3 regions of the Pseudomonas sp. 15C genome follow, and region 1 is predicted to be linked to each of the others. Evidence: predicted binding sites of a transcription regulator. Region 1 holds the regulator's gene; each other region holds the start of a gene.

Region 1 (6,503 bases):
AACGGCGAGATTCAGTTCGCCGTGCAGGAAGTGACCATCGCCGGCAACATGCGCGACATGTTCAAGCAGATCGTTGCCGTCGGTAATGATCTGGAGCTGCGCAGCAACATCCGCACCGGTTCGGTGTTGATCGAACGGATGACCGTCGCGGGTAGCTAAACCCCGGTCCGCTAAGCGAAAAGGCGCGTCATCCGCACTGGATGACGCGCCTTTTTTATTGCTCTCGCCACAGACCCGTTGTGGGAGCGAGCATCTCCATAGCTGACACGCTTGTGTTGCGTCTTATTATCATTTAATAATCAATCCCATCTGGTCGTTGGAAGAGCTACTCAACCCTTGCAAGCTCACCGCCGGCGGCGTGTAAACCCCGCAACCGCTTTGGAGGCTCACCATGGAGCACTGGAAACGCACGATCGAACGGGCCAATCGCTGCTTCATGCTCGGCGAATTGATCGACGCCCGTGAGGCTTACCTGCAAGCGCTGGCCCTGGCGCAAGTGTTGTTCGAGCGCTGGGCGGACGCCGACGAAGCGGTGGCGGCTTGCGTCATCTCCCACCACAACCTCGCGGATCTGCACCTGCGTCTGAATCAGCCCGAGGAGAGCGCCGAATATATGTGCGCCATCCATCAGCGGCTGCTGCAGACCATGCAGGACGAACGGCTGCGCCCGGCCCTGCGGGAAGCAGCATTGCGTCAAAGCAGCAAGACCTACGTCGAGCTGCTGAATTTCATCAGCGAGCACGGCGAATACCCGCGCACCCAACGCCTGCTGCACCCGGATACCGGCAATGCACGCCGCGCGCCTGCTTCACACCACTATGGAGTCCACTGAAATGGCTTTTACCTTGCCTGTCTTGCCTTATGCCTACGATGCCCTGGAACCGCATATCGATGCGCAGACCATGGAAATCCACTACACCAAGCATCACCAGACGTACATCAACAACCTCAACGCTGCCGTAGAAGGTACGGAATATGCCGAGTGGCCGGTGGAGAAACTGGTCGCCAGCGTCCAGCAACTCCCGGAAAAACTGCGGGCGGCGGTGATCAACCAGGGCGGCGGTCACGCCAACCACTCGCTGTTCTGGGAAGTCATGGTGCCAGGCGGTGGCGGCAAACCGGATGGCGCGCTGGCCAAGGCTATCGATGAGCAATTGGGTGGGCTCGACAGTTTCAAGGAAGCGTTCACCAAAGCGGCGCTGACCCGTTTCGGGAGTGGCTGGGCCTGGCTCAGCGTCACCCCGGAGAAGAAACTGATCGTCGAAAGCAGCGGCAATCAGGACAGCCCGCTGATGAACGGCAACACGCCGATTCTCGGTCTCGATGTCTGGGAGCACGCCTACTACCTGCGCTACCAGAACCGCCGCCCGGAATACATCAATGCATTTTACAACGTGATCAATTGGCCCGAAGTCGCGGCGCGCTATCAGGCCGCACTGGTTTAAGCCTTCTATAAAAAACATCCAGGGCAGATTATGGGCACGGAGACACTGGCGACTGGCAGTGGGCGAATGTTTCGTTACGCAGTGGGATCGCTGTTGCTGTTGGCGGGCATGACCTTGCTGGTCGCTCACGGGCTGCAATGGCTGAATCTGGAACCGCGCCTGCTGCGTGCATTGCAGGGCGGTGCTCTGTGCGCGCTCGGCACGGCGCTTGGCGCGGTGCCGGTGCTGGTCATCCGGCGGATGCCGCAGGCGCTCAGCGACACCTTGCTGGGGTTTGGCTCCGGGGTGATGCTGGCGGCAACCGCGTTTTCGCTGATCGTGCCGGGCATCGCGGCCGCCGAAGGTCTCGGTCTGACCCCTTGGGGCGCCAGTGGCCTGATCTGCTTCGGCATCCTGCTCGGCGCGTTTGGCCTGTATCTGGTCGATCGCAAGGTTTCCGGCGCTTCTCCTGAAATGCTCGTTGGCACCCTCGAGCGCCCGGTGATCCCGCCGCGGATCTGGCTGTTCGTTTTTGCCATCATTGCTCACAACATTCCGGAAGGCATGGCCGTCGGCGTGTCCGCCGGCGGCGGCATGCCGGATGCCGACAGCCTGGCCATGGGCATCGCTTTGCAGGATGTGCCGGAAGGTCTGGTGATCGCACTGGTATTGGTCGGGGCGGGGATGTCACGGGTGAGGGCGTTTCTGATCGGCGCGGCGTCAGGTCTCGTCGAACCGGTGTTTGCACTGCTTTGCGCGTGGCTGGTCAGCCTCGCGCAGATGTTGCTGCCATTGGGGCTGGCGCTGGCGGCCGGGGCGATGTTGCTGGTGGTGACCCACGAAGTGATCCCGGAGTCGCGACGCCATGGTCATGACAAACTCGCGAGTCTGGGTTTGCTGATCGGGTTTTGTCTGATGATGGTGATGGATACCGCGTTGGGTTGAGTTGTCGCGACGAGGAATGCTCCGTCGCAAAAGGCTTATTCACCCTCATCGAAGTAGTTGTTGATCAGCGCCACCAAGGCGTCCATGGCTTCCTCGGCTTGTTCGCCTTCGGTGCTCAAATGAATTTTGGTGCCCTTGCCTGCCGCGAGCATCATCATCGCCATGATGCTTTTACCATCGACCGTGGTCTCGGGTGTACGGCCTACTCTGATCGTAGTCTCCGGAAACTTGCCCGCCACGCCGACAAACTTGGCAGACGCTCGGGCATGCAAACCGAGTTTGTTGATGATTTCGATTTCACGAGCAGGCATCGCGGTGTGGATCCTTTAGGTGAGGTCGCGGTGGCGGACCTGGACGTTTTTCAAGGTTTTCTGCAGGGCCTGACCCAGACGTTCGGTCAGGTAGACGGAGCGGTGATGCCCGCCGGTACAGCCAATGGCAACGGTCACATAGGCGCGATTACTGGCAGCAAAGCGCGGCAGCCACTTGTGCAGGTAGGCGTAGATGTCCTGGTACATTTCCTCGACATCCGGCTGTTGCGCCAGATACTCGGCAACCGGTGCGTCGAGACCGGACTGCTCGCGCAACTCCGGCTTCCAGTACGGATTGGGCAGGCAGCGAACGTCGAAGACCAGATCCGCATCCACCGGCATGCCGCGCTTGAAACCGAATGATTCGACCAGAAACGCCGTACCCGGCTCAGGCTGATTCAGCAGGCGCAACTTCAAAGTGTCGCGCAGCTGGTACAGGTTGAGATGGGTGGTGTTGATCTTCAAGTCAGCCAGGTCGGCGATCGGGCCGAGCAGGGCGGTTTCATCGTGAATCGCCTCGGCCAGTGAACGATTGGCGTTGCTCAACGGATGGCGACGGCGCGTCTCGGAAAAACGCTTGAGCAGGGTCTCTTCGTCGGCGTCCAGGTACAGCACATCGCACTGGATATGCTTGGCACGCACCACTTCGAGCAATTCGGGGAAACGCGACAGATGACTCGGCAGATTGCGTGCATCGATCGACACCGCGACGAGCGGCTGCGCCAGTTCGGTGTGGATCAGCGCACGTTCGGCCAGTTCCGGCAGCAAACCGGCCGGGAGGTTGTCGATGCAGTAGTAGCCGTTGTCCTCAAGGACATTCAGCGCGGTACTCTTGCCCGAGCCCGAGCGGCCACTGACGATGATCAAGCGCATGATTAATGCCCGTTCTGCTCGTCCAGTACAACCTGGTACAAGGCTTCGTTGCTCGGTGCGCTGCGCAGTCTTTCACGCACTTCCTTGCGATCGAGCATGCTGGCGATCTGGCGCAGCAGTTCCAGGTGTGCATCGGTAGCAGCTTCCGGGACCAGCAGCACGAACAGCAGGTCTACCGGGGCGCCATCGATCGCGTCGAAATCGATCGGGGCTTCAAGGTGCATCAGCGCACTGATCGGGGCGTCGCAACCCTTGAGGCGGCAGTGGGGGATGGCGATGCCGTTGCCAAAACCGGTGGAACCGAGTTTTTCACGGGCGACCAACGCCTCGAAGACATCCTGCATCGCCAGATCCGGCACTTCGCGGTGGATCAGGTTGGCAATCTGTTCGAGGGCTTTTTTCTTGCTGCCGCCCGGCGCGTTCACTTGGGAACGGCCGGGGGTCAGGATGGTTTCAAGTCGGATCATGGATGAGGGTGTTAACGACCGGTCGCGCCCTGGAGGAGGCTCTGGGTCTTTTCCTTATGCTTTTTGAGTTGGCGATCCAGCTTGTCGGTCAGCAGGTCAATGGCGGCATACATGTCGTCGTGCTCGGCATTGGCGACTACTTCTCCGCCGGGAATATGCAACGTGGCTTCGATTTTCTGCTTGAGCTTCTCGACATTCAATATGACTTGCACGTTGGTGATCTTGTCGAAATGCCGCTCCAGCCGGTCGAGTTTCTCGCCGATGTAGGTGCGCAGAGGTTCGGTCACTTCCAGTTGGTGTCCACTGATGTTGACTTGCATACAGCTTCTCCTTCGTTGCCAGTGCATAAAGCGGCAGGCCGAAAAGCCTGCCACTGGAACGCTGTAACGTGGCTTACATCAACCGCTTGCGTTCGCTCGAAGGCGCGATTCCGAGGGATTCGCGGTACTTGGCGACGGTGCGGCGAGCCACCTGAATGCCTTGTGCCTCCAGTAAACCAGCGATCTTGCTGTCACTCAACGGCTTTTTCTGATTTTCCGCGGCAACCAGTTTCTTGATGATCGCGCGGATCGCCGTGGACGAGCATTCGCCGCCTTCGGAGGTACTCACGTGGCTGGAGAAAAAGTATTTCAGCTCATAAATACCGCGCGGGGTATGCATGAATTTTTGTGTGGTCACTCGGGAAATCGTCGATTCGTGCATGCCCACCGCCTCGGCGATGTCATGCAGGACCAGCGGTTTCATGGCTTCGTCGCCGTACTCCAGGAAGCCGCGCTGATGCTCGACGATCTGCGTGGCGACTTTCATCAGCGTTTCGTTGCGGCTCTGCAGGCTTTTGATGAACCAGCGAGCTTCCTGAAGCTGATTGCGCATGAAGGTGTTGTCGGCGCTGGTGTCGGCGCGTTTTACGAAACCGGCGTACTGAGCGTTGACGCGTAGACGCGGTACCGATTCCTGGTTCAGCTCGACCAGCCAGCGCTCGTTGTCCTTGCGCACGATGACGTCAGGTATGACGTATTCGGCTTCGGTGGACTCGATCTGCGAACCCGGTCGCGGATTGAGGCTCTGCACCAGTTCGATGACCTGGCGCAGCTCGTCTTCCTTGAGTTTCATGCGCCGCATCAGCTGACTGTAGTCGCGGCCGCCAAGCAGGTCGATATAGTCGCTGACCAGGCGTTTGGCCTCTGCCAGCCATGGCGTTTTTGCCGACAACTGGCGCAGTTGCAACAGCAGGCATTCGCTGAGGTTGCGTGCGCCGATGCCCGCGGGCTCGAACTGCTGGATGCGGTGCAGGACGGCTTCGATTTCGTCCAGTTCAATGTCCAGTTCCGGGTCGAAGGCGTCGAGGATTTCTTCGAGGGTTTCGTCCAGGTAGCCCTGATTGTTGATGCAATCGATCAGGGTCACGGCGATCAGGCGATCGGTGTCGGACATCGGTGCGAGGTTCAACTGCCAGAGCAAATGGCTCTGCAGGCTTTCGCCGACGGAAGTGCGGGTGGTGAAATCCCACTCGTCATCATCGCTGCTCGGCAGACTGCTGGCGCTGGTCTGGTAAACATCCTCCCAGGCCGTGTCTACCGGAAGCTCGTTGGGGATGCGCTCGCTCCATTCGCCATCGTCGAGATTGTCTACCGTCGGCGCGGCTTCCTGGTAAGAAGGTTCCTGAATGTCGGTGTTGGGCTTTTGCTCGACGTTGTCGGCCAGCGGATCGGAATTGTCGAAGTCGTCGCCTTCTTCCTGGCGTTCGAGCATCGGGTTGGATTCCAGAGCCTCCTGGATTTCCTGTTGCAGATCCAGGGTCGACAATTGGAGCAGGCGGATGGCCTGTTGCAGCTGCGGTGTCATCGTCAGCTGCTGGCCCATTCTCAAGACTAGCGATGGTTTCATGGCAGGGGCTTAACACCTTATTCGCCGGCGCTATGCGCCATCCACTACAGGGCGCCGAAGCGCCAAACTTAAGCAAATTATATGCCTGAAACTGAAGTGTTTGCCTAGAGCGCTGTAACAATTAAGCGCTATAAAAAACGGCTTGATCGATACAGCACCCGCGCAGCTTGTCGAACAGCTCGCGCTTACAGGCGGAACTCGTGACCCAGATACACTTCCTTCACCAGATCGTTGGCCAGGATAGTCTCGGCGTCACCTTCGGCGATCAATTGACCGTCGTTGACAATGTATGCGGTTTCGCAGATATCCAGCGTCTCGCGCACGTTGTGGTCGGTGATCAGCACACCGATGCCTTTGGCTTTGAGATGGTGAATGATCTGCTTGATGTCGCCAACCGAGATCGGGTCGACACCGGCGAACGGCTCGTCGAGCAGGATGAATTTCGGTGCGGTGGCCAGGGCGCGGGCGATTTCCACCCGGCGGCGCTCACCACCCGACAGGCTCATGCCGAGGTTGTCGCGAATGTGGCTGATGTGGAATTCCTGCAGCAGGCTCTCCAGCTCTTTGCGGCGACCGGCCTTGTCGAGTTCCTGACG
Region 2 (6,503 bases), on a different contig from region 1:
TTTCAGCTGGGTCACCAGCAACTGCAGGAACGCATCCTTGCCCAGCGCTTGCCCGCCGGTGCTGCTGTTGGTCGCCGAAGCAATGCCATCGGTGGTCGAACTGGTCTTTTTCGACGAGTTCGACAGGATGTCATTCATGCTCAGGGAGCTGGTGGTATCGGTAACGCTCATGGCAGTCGCCCCTTATTACTGACCGAGGGTCAGCACCTTCTGCATCATGGTTTTGGCGGTGTTCATCATTTCGGCGTTGGTCTGGAACGAACGGCTCGCGGAAATCATGTCAGCCATCTCTTCCACCACGTTGACGTTCGGGTAGTAGACGTAGCCCTTGCCGTCGGCCGCAGGGTGATTCGGCTCGTAACGCGCTTCGAGGTTGCTCTGGTCTTCGACCACACCGAGCACCTGCACACCTTGACCGGCCGCGTCCTGGTTCTGGAACAGCGAATCGCTGCCGCCGCTCTGGAACATGGTGGCGAACACCGGGTGACGGGCGCGGTAGGTCTGGTCGATGCTCGACGAGACGGTCTCGGCGTTGGCGATGTTCGAGGCCACGGTGTTCAGACGCGTGGTCTGGGCGCTCATGCCGCTGCCGGCAATGTTGAAAACGCTGGACAGGGACATGGATTACTCTCCGCGCAGGGCTGACACCAGCCCTTTGAATTTGCTGTTGAGCAGGGTGAAGCTGGCCTGGAAGCCGACGGCGTTTTCCGCGTAGTTGGACTGTTCCAGTTGAGCGTCCACGGTGTTCTGGTCGATCGAAGGCTGCATCGGCGTGCGATACATCAGCGACTCGTCGCCATTGCCCAGACCTTCAGCTTCGATGTGACGGCTGTTGGTCTTGTTGAGGGCGATGGTGCCGTTGGCGTTTTTCTGGCTCTGGGCTTCGAGTACTTTCGAGAAGTCCAGATCCCGCGCCTTGTAGTTCGGGGTATCGGCGTTGGCGATGTTGTTGGCCAGCACTTCGGCACGCTGGGCGCGGAAGCCCAAAGCCTTTTCGTGAATGCCGAGCGCTTTGTCGAAGCTGATGCTCATGTCGGGAACCTTCAGGTGACCGGATTTTTCGTAACTGAGCTTTAGCAAGCGTCGTGCCAGAGTGTAAAACTCCCGGTTTCCGTGGCTTTGCGGGCGATCGGCAAAGCGGCAATGCCAGAAAAGCGGCAACCGCCTTCCGCCAGATGCCGCTTTTCTGCCGCTTGGTTGCCTCTAGCCGGTTACATGAACCCTGTGGGAGCGGGCTTGCCCGCGATGACGGTATATCTGGTGAATTTATATCGACTGACAGGGCGCCATCGCGGGCAAGCCCGCTCCCACAGGGGTTATTGGTGTCAGGAACAATTACGGCAGGCACAAAAAAACGGGAGCCCCATGAGGGCTCCCGTTTTTGCTATTGCCGCAGCAATCACTTCGCCTTGTAAATGATCCCCGGGCTGCACTGGACCATCTGGTAATGGTCCGGCAAGCCGTTCAGCGCTTCGGAAGCGCCAAGGAACAGATACCCGCCCGGCTTCAACGTGCTGTGAATGCGCAACAGGATGTCTTTCTTCACTTCGGCAGAGAAGTAGATCAGCACGTTGCGGCAGAACACGATGTCGAACTTGCCCAGCGCGGCATAGCTGTCGAGCAGGTTGAACGAGCGAAACTCCACCCGGCTCTTGATCGGTGCCTTGACCACCCAGCGCCCCGGCCCTTTCGGGTCGAAGTAGCGTTGCAGACGTTCCGGCGACAAACCGCGGCCGATGGCCAGGCTGTCGTACTCGCCGGTCTTGCAGTTGTTGAGCATAAGGCCCGACAGATCGGTGGCAACGATCTGCACGCCCATCTTCAACTGGCCGAGGTTGCTGCGCTCGAACTCGTCGATCGACATCGACAGCGAGTACGGTTCCTGACCCGACGAGCAGGCCGCCGACCAGATGCGCAAGCGCTGGTTGGGGCTGGCCTTGATCGCTTCCGGCAGGACCTTGTTCTTCAACACTTCAAACGGATAGGTGTCGCGAAACCACAAGGTTTCGTTGGTCGTCATGGCATCGACCACCTGCTCGCGCAAACCGCTGCGCGGCTGGGTCTGGATGCGCTGCACCAGCTCACCCAGCGACTTGATGCCTTGCTGCTCCATCAGTTTGTTGAGACGGCTGGAGACCAGATATTGCTTGTTTTCACCGAGCAAAATGCCACAGGCCTTTTCCAGGAAGACCCGGAACTGTTCGAAATCCAAATTACCCGTAGACAATGGTGCCGCCTCTTAAATCGTGTTGACTACCAGGGACAGTAGGTCCCTAGCTGATATCTGCTGCTTTGATCCGGTCGACTACCCGGGATGCCAGGTCATCAGGACGAAATTTGGCCAGGAAGTCGTCCGCGCCGACCTTCTTGACCATCGCCTGATTGAATACCCCCGACAACGAAGTATGCAGGATGATATGGAGCTTTTGCATGCGTGCGTCGCCGCGGATTTCCGCCGTCAGGGTGTACCCGTCCATCTCCGGCATCTCGATGTCGGAAATCATCATCAGGAACTCTTCTTCCGGTTTCTTGCCTTCGTCGACCAGCTTGCGCAGGTAATCCAGCGCCTGCTTGCCGTCGTTCAGCGCCACCACTTCGACGCCGATCGTCTGCAGACAACGGGTGACCTGCTTGCGCGCCACCGACGAGTCATCGACCGTCAACACCCGCAGCGACAACGCCTTGGTCTGGGTCTCGACATCGACCACGCCTACCGAAATCGCTTCCGGCGTCGGTGCGACTTCCGCCAGCACTTTTTCGACGTCGATGATTTCGACTAACTGATTGTCGACCCGAGTCACAGCTGTCAGGTAGTGATCGCGACCGGTGCCCTTGGGCGGCGGATGGATCTCTTCCCAGTTCATGTTGACGATGCGCTCCACCGAGCGGACCAGGAAACCCTGGGTCTTGGTGTTGTACTCCGTGATGATCACGAACGGACTGTTCTTGTCTTTCAACGCTCCGGAACCGGTCGCCATTGCCAGATCGAGGATCGGAATGGTCGCCCCGCGAATATTTGCCACCCCGCACACCACAGGACTGGACTTGGGCATCAACGTCAGCGACGGGCATTGCAACACTTCCCGTACCTTGAACACGTTGATGCCATAGAGCTGCTGACCGTCGAGACGGAACAACAACAGCTCCAGGCGATTCTGCCCTACCAGTTGCGTGCGCTGGTTCACCGAATCCATTACACCCGCCATGCCCAGACTCCTACATCAACGCCAAGTGTTGTTGCGACGCACATTCATTGCTAAACGGCACGGCGCTTGCTTTTTAACCCGTATGAACATTCAAACGACATTTTCCCGACACCTGACAGCGCCTCTTCGCAGAGCGCTTGCCAGCGCGTGCGCCATTTGCTGCTTGTTCTTTGGCAGTCCTGCCCATGCTGATGCGGTTACCTTGCCTGACATGCTTATCGGCGTCACTCAGGGCTTTCTTGAGTTCACCGTAGAAGACTATCTGACGAGCAGTCAAACCGAAGGCCGTTATGAAATCGAAGTCAACCAGCTCGACCCGCGCATGCGCATGCCGATGTGCGACAAGGAATTGACAGCGACGCTGGAGAGTCCGGCACGTCCTTTGGGTCGGGTTACGGTGAAGGTTCGCTGCGAGGGTACATCGCCCTGGACGGTGTTCGTACCCGCTCAAGTCCGGCTGTTTCGCGAGATTGTGACGACCACGCGTGCGCTCAAACGCGCCGGCATTATCGAGCCGCAGGACGTGACCTTGCGCGAGCGCGACGTCAGCCAGATCAATCAGGGCTTTCTGACTTCGGTAGACGAAGCGATCGGGCAGAAATTGACCCGACCAACGGTCGCCGATCAGGTCATCACCCAGGTTCATCTGGAGCAGGCGGAAGTCATTCGCAAGGGCGATCAGGTCATCATCACCGCACGCAGCGGGACATTGGCCGTGCGCATGCCGGGCGAAGCCCTGGCCAACGGCGGCCTGAAAGAACAGATCCGGGTAAAAAACCTCAATTCACAACGGGTGATCAAGGCGCAGGTCACCGCGCCGGGACAAGTGGAAGTGGCCATGTGAACGCCCTGTGAGAAAACTGGCGCCGACCTCGCCGCTTCCCTAAACTGTGTCGCAGCAGGACAAGCCGCGATGCAGCCAGGCGCATTGGAAAAATGTGCCTAAAGTTTTTCATGGGATAGCCGAAAACATGGCAAGCGTCCAAATTCCCAGAGGTTTTTATCATGGTCATCGATTTCAGCCGTTTGAACAGTTCCTCGTCACTGACAGGCAGCACACGTACCAGCAACGCCAAGGAAAGCGCTGAAAACAGCCCCTCCGCGCCGCTGAATACCCAGGCCGAACAGGCCAATGCCGCCAAAAGCGGGGAATCGGTACACCTCAGCAATGAGGCTCAACAGTTGCAGAAGGTCACTGACAAGCTGCGCGATCAGCCTGCTGTCGACAAAGCCCGTGTGGCCGAGTTGAAAGCCGCGATTGCCGATGGCAGCTATAAAGTCGACAGCAACCGTGTAGCCAGCAAACTGCTCAACTTCGAAGCCCAGCGCTAGGCTTTTGCCGGCGCCAGGCTTTTGGACGCTTAAACCCCAAGGCCAGCCATGCACGACACTACTTTATTGCAACTGATCGACGACGACTTTGCTCCAGCGCAAGAACTGCTGGAGTTGCTGCAAACCGAATCCCTCGCGTTGCACGGTCGTGACATGCCCCTGCTGGAAGAAATTCTGGCGCGCAAGCAGGCGTTGATCATTCTGCTGGAACAGCATGGCCGCAAGCGCAGCGAAATTCTCGCCAGCCTCAATCTGCCGACCGATCGCAACGGCCTGCAACAACTGGCCGCGCAATCGAGCGTTGGCGAGCAGTTGTTGCGTCAGGGCGACGCCCTGACCGACCTGATTGCCCAATGCCAGGCAGCCAACGTCAAGAATGGCCAGTCGATCCGCATTCAGCAGGCCACCACGGCCAATCAGCTGAAAATCCTCACCGGGGGCGAACCGCCAGCGTTGTACGACGCCAGCGGCACCTTTGCCAAGCCCGCCAAACCGCGTCCGCTCAGCCAGGCATGAGCCGTTGATGCGCCAGCTCTATCAACCCGCGGAACATGCTGGCAAAATGCTGGCTAGTCGTCATATTTTGTCTGGAGATTGATAAACCGTGTCCAACGCCCTCAGCGCGGATGATGCTCCGCAGCCCCCTAAGGTGCTCACCACGCCACTGGAAATCTCCAGCAACCTGCGCCAGCTGCAGGACAGCCACGATCCGCTGATCATCACCTTCCACGAGCGCAGCCAACGCTTCCAGAGCTACCTGATCAAAGTCGACCGCGACAGCGCCTCGATCGCTCTGGACGAAATGATCCCGCGCGATGGCGAACGCTTCCTGCTCGCCGGCGAGCCGTTCAAGGTTGAAGGTTTTCATGACGGCGTACGCATCGCCTGGGAATGCAACGGCACGCTGAATATCGAAGAATCCGACGGCGATCGCTTCTATACCGGCGAGCTGCCGACCGAAGTGGTTTACCACCAGCGCCGCAACGCCTTCCGTGCCGCGCTGAAACTGACCGATCTGGTCAGCGTTGAACTGGGTGGCGAAAAGCTCAAGTCGCCGATCCATGGCAAGCTGCTGGATATTTCCGCGACCGGTTGCAAGTTTCGTTTCGAAGGCGACATCACCGATCGTCTGCAACTGGGCCAGGTCTACGACCGCCTGATCGCCCCGCCGCTGTTCGGCAACCAGCCGATCGCCGTCGAACTGCGCTACCTGCACTTCGAAGAAAAGCTCAATATCACCTTCGCCGGCCTGCGCTTTCACAACATCAGCGGCCCGGCCGCGCGCAACGTCGAACGTTTCGTTTATCAGCTTCAACGTGAAGCGCGGCGGTTTGACAAAGACGATCTCTGAGCCGTAGCGACCCATAAAAAGGGCAGTCCCTCACAGGACTGCCCTTTTTCATGCGCGAGTGCTTATCTTCGATTCAGGGCCGCGCGCCACTGATATCCGGCGCAGGCTTGTCATCTGCGCTGCTCACATCATCTTCGGCTGTGGCTGGCTGCGGTTCGGCTGGCTCGGGTTCTGGCTCTGGATTGGACGGCGCCGGATCCTGGACCATCTGCTCTTGCACCACTTGCTCGTCGACCCGTGGGTCGAGCGCCGCCACCAGTGGCGAACTCGACATGCTGTCGGGCATGGCGACGTGATGCAGCGGCGCATCATCGACCTGATGCAGATTGGTCACCGCTTTCGGCCGAATCCGCCACACCAGTACCAGCGCAAAAAAGCTGAAGAACGCATACAGACTCTGGCTGCCGAGAAACTTCATCAGCACGCCGGCCAGCAGCGGCCCGATGCTCGCGCCCACACCGTAGGTCACCAGCAGCATCGCCGTCAGCGACACCCGTCGATCACCCTCGACATGGTCGTTGGAAAACGCCACGGCCAACGGATACAGGCAGAATTGCACCAGCGAACAGAGGAAGCCCACCACAAACAGCACTTCCAGCGGTACCTGCGGCAAC
Region 3 (6,503 bases), on a different contig from region 1:
TGACTAAGAATGGTATGCGTCCGGTTCATCCCGGTGAGATCCTCAAAGAAGAGTATCTGGAGCCTTTGAGTCTTACAGCAGCTGCGTTGGCGAGAGCACTAAATGTGTCGACTCCGACGGTGAACGATATTGTTCTACAGCGGCGAGGTGTCAGCGCTGATATGGCGTTAAGGCTTGCTATCTGCCTGGACACCACCCCTGAGTTTTGGCTGAACCTGCAATCGACTTATGATTTGCGAAAAGCTGAGATTGAGAAAGGAGCTTCCATCCGTGATCAGGTTGAACGGCTGGCACATTGCGCTTGAATCCGAATTCAAGGTCGCACGGGTGGGAACTCAAGAGTTGCGGTAACTCTTTCTCAGAGAACATTTGTAAGGCGTCCTTTGGACGCCTTTTTTGCTATCTGGTCGCAGCCTTCGGCAGCTCCTAGGGGGCGCGGATTATTCCGCAGGCGGCGCCAGCTTCGCTTCCATCTCGGCAACTTTCGCTTCAAGGCTCTCAAGCCGTGCACGCGTTCGGGCCAACACCACCATCTGACTATCAAACTCTTCACGGCTGACCAGGTCGAGTTTGCTGAAGGCGCTTTGCAGCAGCATCTTGAACTGGCTTTCGATTTCGGCTTTCGGCAGCGGGGTGTCGCCGCTGAACAGGCGGGAGGCGGTGCCGCTCAGGGCGTCGAGGAAGTCTTTGGGCGCGAGCATGGTGGATGTCCTGGAAACAATGGGCGGCAGTGTATCACGCAGTGTCTATAGTCAATCCCGTGGTCAGAGATGCACGCTTTTCGCGCAGGCCTACGGACGGCGGCGCACCGTTGTTGTGCGTATCGGCACGGCGGTTTGCGCAAGAGTGTCTGCTGTAGCGGCCAAGGGACTGAAATCATAGGGTTTTGGCGAGATGGCAAGGTTTCTGCTTAGTCACCTTCGACCCATGCACTGATGCAGTCGCTGTGACGAATGCAGTGCGGCAGACGGAGCGGGGAGTTTCGTCTGGATGCGGTTAGCTGGCGTCAGTCGGGCAGGCAAGGCCGACGATGCGTTACAAAGCCAGGCACTGCGCTTAGACTTGAGTCGGGTTTGTTTTCCTGGGGCAAGTCCACCAATTCGGGAGAGAGTTTCATGAAGCTAGTCACTGCCATCATCAAGCCGTTCAAGTTGGACGACGTGCGCGAGTCGCTGTCCGAAATCGGCGTGCAGGGCATTACCGTTACTGAAGTCAAAGGTTTCGGCCGGCAGAAGGGTCACACCGAGCTGTATCGCGGCGCGGAATATGTGGTCGATTTTCTGCCCAAGGTGAAAATCGACGTGGCCATCGACGACAAGGATCTGGACCGGGTTATCGAAGCGATAACCAAGGCCGCCAACACCGGCAAGATCGGTGACGGCAAGATCTTCGTGGTCAATCTGGAACAGGCGATCCGCATCCGTACCGGCGAAACCGATACCGACGCGATCTAAGCCGCCACAAACCCCAACGCCCCAGGAGAAAACAATATGACTCTGCGTAAATTCGCAGGGCTAGGAGCCCTGTTGTCCATCGTAATGCCCGGCCTTGCAATGGCGGCAGACGAAGTGGCAGCCCCAGTCCTCAATTCCGGCGACACTGCCTGGATGCTCACCTCGACAGCCCTTGTGCTGTTCATGACCATTCCTGGCCTGGCGCTGTTCTACGGCGGCATGGTCCGCTCGAAAAACATACTTTCCGTGATGATGCAGTGCTTCGCCATTACCGGTCTGATCAGCATCCTGTGGGTCATTTATGGCTACAGCATTGCGTTCGACACCACCGGCATGGAGCAGGGCGTCGTCAACTTCAATTCGTTCTTCGGTGGCATGGGCAAGGCGTTCCTCGCCGGTGTCACGCCTTCGAGCATTACCGGCCCGGCGGCGCTGTTCCCTGAAGCGGTGTTCATCACCTTCCAGATGACCTTCGCGATCATCACCCCGGCGCTGATCGTCGGTGCATTTGCCGAGCGCATGAAGTTCTCCGCGATGCTGATCTTCATGGGCATCTGGTTCACCCTCGTTTATGCACCGATTGCGCACATGGTCTGGTCCGGCAACGGCGGCCTGATGTGGGACTGGGGCGTACTCGACTTCGCGGGCGGCACCGTGGTGCACATCAACGCCGGTATCGCCGGTCTGGTGGCGTGCCTGGTGCTGGGCAAGCGCAAAGGCTTCCCGACCACGCCGATGGCTCCACACAACCTCGGTTACACGCTGATGGGCGCCGCCATGCTGTGGGTCGGCTGGTTCGGCTTCAACGCCGGTTCCGCTGCGGCCGCCAACGGCACTGCCGGCATGGCAATGCTGGTTACTCAGATCGCCACCGCCGCTGCGGCGCTGGGCTGGATGTTTGCCGAATGGGTCACCCATGGTAAGCCAAGCGCGCTGGGCATCGCCTCGGGTGTGGTTGCCGGCCTGGTCGCCATCACTCCGGCCGCTGGCACCGTAGGCCCGATGGGCGCACTGGTGATCGGTCTGGCGGCCGGCGTGGTGTGCTTCTTCTGCGCCACCACCCTGAAGCGCAAACTCGGTTATGACGATTCCCTGGACGCGTTCGGCGTACACGGTATCGGCGGTATCCTCGGCGCGATCCTCACCGGTGTGTTTGCAGCGCCTGCACTGGGCGGCTTCGGCACCGTGACCGACATCGGCGCACAGGTCTGGATTCAGATCAAAGGCGTCGGCTTCACGGTGATCTACACCGCGATCGTCACCTTCATCATCCTCAAGGTCCTGGACGCGGTGATGGGTCTGCGCGTGACCGAGGAAGAAGAATCGGTCGGCCTCGATCTGGCACAGCACAACGAACGCGGCTACAACCTGTAAATACGCGCAGGAAAAAAATTGCCCGGCTCGCCGGGCATTTTTTTGTCCGCGATTTGTCACTGTGAGAGCAGCTGAAAGGATTTTTCGTACAGCTTTGGTCGTGTTTACCCGTGGCGTTTTTACCCGGCGAATGGCTTACATGATTGCAGGAATATTAGGGCCTTTGTTTTTTCCCAGAGCGCGCTAGAATGCGCCCCGAACTTGCGGAGAACTGTATGTGGCAACAGACTCTGATAACCCTGCGGGCGCGGCCCCGGGGCTTTCATCTGGTAACGGATGAGCTGATCGAAAACCTGCCTGAACTCAGGAAGTGTCGGATCGGTCTGTTGCATTTGTGGCTGCAGCATACCTCGGCGTCGTTGACCATCAACGAGAACGCCGATCCGGCGGTACGTCGCGACTTCGAACGATTTTTCAATCGTCTGATCCCACAAGGAACAGACGGCTATGAGCATAACGACGAAGGCCTGGACGACCTCCCGGCGCACTTCAAGGCCAGCGTGCTTGGCTGCCAGATCAGTCTGCCGGTTTCGGCAGGTCGCCTGGCACTGGGAACCTGGCAAGGCGTTTATCTGGGCGAGCACCGTGATCATGGCGGTGCCCGTAAAGTCCTCGCCACCTTGCACGGTGAAGGGGCATGAACCATTGGTCATCAATGGTTACCGATTTTTTTCCGGCGACTTTCGACAGTCGCCAAAGCTGGTCTATAACTAATCTGCTTTTCGCAAGTCATGAGGTAGAACATGAGCGACGATGATCTGGAAAACGACGACCTCGAAGTAGGCGACGAAGACGAGGCCGAAGAAGGTCTGGAAGCAGCAGCGGAAGACGTTGCTGAAGACGATGGCGGTGACGATACGCCGGCCCCGGCTGCCAAAGGCAAAGCCAAGGCTGCGGTGTCGGTGGATGAGTTGCCGAGCATTGAAGCCAAGAACAAGGAGCGCGATGCCCTGGCCAAGGCCATGGAAGAGTTCCTTGCGCGCGGTGGCAAGGTGCAGGAGGTGGAGGCCAATGTGGTCGCCGATCCGCCCAAGAAGCCGGACAACAAGTACGGCAGCCGCCCTATCTGAGGCGTGTCGCTCGCTTGCTGAAAAAGCCCGCCGTCGCTGCGGGCTTTTTCATGTCTGAAATAAATGGAGCGGCCACCAAATCCCCTGTGGGAAGCCTGCTCGAGATTGCGGTGTGACATTCAATTAGATGTATCTGATACACCGCTATCGCGAGCAGGCTCACTCCTACAGGGGAACTGCGTTAGTTCGAGGGGGCATTCCAACGTGCGAGCACGGCAGGCAATTCCGTCAGGCTACGAATCTCGGCGTCCGGCGCGCGCTCCGCCTCCCAGACCTTACCCGTCGGGTTGAACCACACCGCGCGCAACCCTGCTTGCTGCGCACCGGCAATGTCATCGCCGGGATGATCGCCGATATGGACCGCTGCCTCGGCACCCACGCCGCCGCGCTGCAACGCTTCATGAAACAGCCGCGCATCCGGTTTGGCAATGCCAATATCTTCGGCGCACAAGGCAAATTTGAAGAAATCCGCCAGCCCCAGCCGGCGCACATCGGCATTGCCGTTGGTGATCACGCCCAGCGCGTAATGATTGGCGAGGATCTCCAGCACCGGTTGGACTTCGGGGAATACCTCGATCTGGTGCCGCGCATGCAGGAACACTTCAAAGGCCTTGTCCGCCAGCTCTGACGCCTCGCCGTGGGCGTAACCGGATTCTTCCAGCGCATGGAACAGCACGCGCCGGCGCAAGGCGCTGATGCGATGTTTCAGCCCGGGCTCGCTGCTCAGTACGCGTTCGCGAATCGACCACAAATGCTCGACCGGCACCGCGCCCAGATTCATTGCATGCTCGGCAAGCCACTCACGCAGGACGGTTTCGGCGCTGGCGATCACCGGCGCGGTATCCCACAAGGTGTCGTCGAGGTCGAAGGTGATCAACTGAATGCTCATGAATCATCGCCTTTCATGCGTTTGGCCCGGGGGTGGGCACTGTCGTAGACCGCGGCCAGGTGCTGGAAGTCCAGGTGGGTGTAGATCTGCGTGGTCTTGATGTCGGAGTGACCGAGCAATTCTTGCACCGCGCGCAGGTCCTGCGAGGATTCGAGCAAGTGGCTGGCGAAAGAATGCCGCAACATGTGCGGATGCAGGTTCTGCCCCAGTTCGCGCTCGCCAGCCAGTTTGACGCGCACCTGAATCGCTCGCGGGCCAAGGCGCCGGCCTTGCTGGCTGACGAACACGGCATCGTCCGCCGGGTTGGTCATGGCCCGTAGGGGCAGCCACTGTTCGATGGCTTCTCGGGCCTTTTTGCCCACCGGCAGCAAACGGGTTTTACTGCCCTTGCCGAGCACCTGAACCATGCCGTCGGCCAGATCGAGTTGATCGAGATTGAGACCGGTCAGTTCGGAAAGGCGCAAGCCTGATGAGTAAAACAATTCGAGAATCGCCTGATCGCGTCGTGCCAGAAAATCATCTTCAACGGCACCTTCGAGCAGTTGCAGCGCGCGGTCGGTATCCAGGGTTTTTGGCAGGCGACGTTCGCCTTTCGGTGGCGCCAGACCCGTGGCCGGGTCGTGATCGCACAGGCCTTCACGGTTGAGGTAGTGATAGAGCCCGCGTACGGCCGACAGCAGGCGGGCGAGGCTGCGCGAGGACTGGCCCTGCGCATGCAGGCGAGCGATCAGGCTGCGCAGGCGCTGGATATCCAGCGCGGTCCAGCTGCCGATGTTCTGCTTGATGCACCAGCCGAGGACTTTATCGAGGTCGCGGCGGTAGGCCGACAGCGTGTGCGGCGACACCTGCCGCTCACTGCGCAGGTGCTCGCAGTAAGCGTCCAGTTGCCGTTCCATGTTCAGCGTACCGAACGCAGGGAGCTGTTGACCCGTGGCAGCACGCGGCCCATGACTTCGGCGATGTAGCTGAGAAACAGCGTGCCGACCGAGCTTTTGTAATGCTGCGGATCACGGCTGGCGATCGCCAGAATGCCGTGGATGCCTTGATGGCTGACCGCGACCACGGCAGTCGAGCCTATCTGCTTGCGCTGTTCTTCGCCAAAGAGGAAGTCCAGCTCGTGTTCACGCAGACTGCCGCTGACACTTTTACCTTCAGTGAGCAGGCCGCCGATGGCGACCTGCGCGTCGGCGTGAGTGACCCAGCGACCGACCGGTGCCGGGTTGTCGCCGAGCAGGATCAGGCTGACGAACGGCACCTGGAAATCCTGGCGCAGACTGTCTTCGACGCTGATCACTACGTCTTCCAGGCTGGAAGCGTCCATCAGAGCGAGGATCAGCCGGCGGGTCTTGTCGAACAGGCGATCGTTATCGCGGGCAACATCCATCAGCTGCGAGAGGCGGTGACGCATCTCGATATTGCGATCACGCAGGATGGTCATCTGCCGTTCGACCAGCGACACGGTGTCACCGCGACGGTGCGGGATGCGCATGGCCGGCAGCAGTTCTTCGTGCTCGACGAAGAAGTCCGGATGAGCCTCCAGGTAGGCGGCGACTGCTGCCGCTTCCAGGTTCGCGGACGCGGATTCGTCGGACTGTCGGGCGGGTACCTGAGGCTTATCGGTCATGGTTTCTGCTCACTCAAAGACGCACTTGTCCTTCGTATACACGCACTGCCGGACCGGTTATCAGCACCGGTTGGCCGGGGCCGGCCCACTCG

What was found. The regulator sigma-54, encoded in region 1, starts transcription at its own class of promoters, with help from an activator protein. The targets are predictions, from matches to a motif close to ANTGGCATNNANNTTGCTNT.
Positions count from the first base shown of each region.
Region 2: a site for sigma-54 is predicted at 1,074-1,093, ahead of flgB (flagellar basal body rod protein FlgB). Genes of this name have one in related genera too.
Region 3: a site for sigma-54 is predicted at 894-913, ahead of glnK (P-II family nitrogen regulator). Genes of this name have one in related genera too.

Region 1 is NZ_JBUDGD010000029.1:33,336-39,838, forward strand. It holds gene pmbA (metalloprotease PmbA) at 1-159, shown strand, start outside; gene ACYYKW_RS16025 (hypothetical protein) at 392-832, shown strand; gene ACYYKW_RS16030 (superoxide dismutase) at 834-1,445, shown strand; gene ACYYKW_RS16035 (ZIP family metal transporter) at 1,476-2,369, shown strand; gene ACYYKW_RS16040 (HPr family phosphocarrier protein) at 2,405-2,680, opposite strand; gene rapZ (RNase adapter RapZ) at 2,696-3,553, opposite strand; gene ptsN (PTS IIA-like nitrogen regulatory protein PtsN) at 3,556-4,020, opposite strand; gene hpf (ribosome hibernation-promoting factor, HPF/YfiA family) at 4,032-4,340, opposite strand; gene ACYYKW_RS16060 (RNA polymerase factor sigma-54) at 4,414-5,907, opposite strand; gene lptB (LPS export ABC transporter ATP-binding protein) at 6,093-6,503, opposite strand, start outside.
Region 2 is NZ_JBUDGD010000080.1:2,133-8,635, forward strand. It holds gene flgD (flagellar hook assembly protein FlgD) at 1-171, opposite strand, end outside; gene flgC (flagellar basal body rod protein FlgC) at 187-621, opposite strand; gene flgB (flagellar basal body rod protein FlgB) at 625-1,032, opposite strand; gene cheR (protein-glutamate O-methyltransferase CheR) at 1,400-2,227, opposite strand; gene ACYYKW_RS24735 (chemotaxis protein CheV) at 2,274-3,206, opposite strand; gene flgA (flagellar basal body P-ring formation chaperone FlgA) at 3,289-4,050, shown strand; gene flgM (flagellar biosynthesis anti-sigma factor FlgM) at 4,212-4,538, shown strand; gene ACYYKW_RS24750 (flagella synthesis protein FlgN) at 4,587-5,054, shown strand; gene ACYYKW_RS24755 (flagellar brake protein) at 5,143-5,889, shown strand; gene ACYYKW_RS24760 (MFS transporter) at 5,963-6,503, opposite strand, start outside.
Region 3 is NZ_JBUDGD010000008.1:92,135-98,637, reverse strand. It holds gene ACYYKW_RS06995 (HigA family addiction module antitoxin) at 1-305, shown strand, start outside; gene ACYYKW_RS06990 (accessory factor UbiK family protein) at 441-701, opposite strand; gene glnK (P-II family nitrogen regulator) at 1,116-1,454, shown strand; gene ACYYKW_RS06980 (ammonium transporter) at 1,491-2,828, shown strand; gene ACYYKW_RS06975 (secondary thiamine-phosphate synthase enzyme YjbQ) at 3,044-3,469, shown strand; gene sutA (transcriptional regulator SutA) at 3,572-3,898, shown strand; gene ACYYKW_RS06965 (HAD family hydrolase) at 4,080-4,787, opposite strand; gene xerC (tyrosine recombinase XerC) at 4,784-5,683, opposite strand; gene ACYYKW_RS06955 (DUF484 family protein) at 5,686-6,411, opposite strand; gene dapF (diaminopimelate epimerase) at 6,425-6,503, opposite strand, start outside.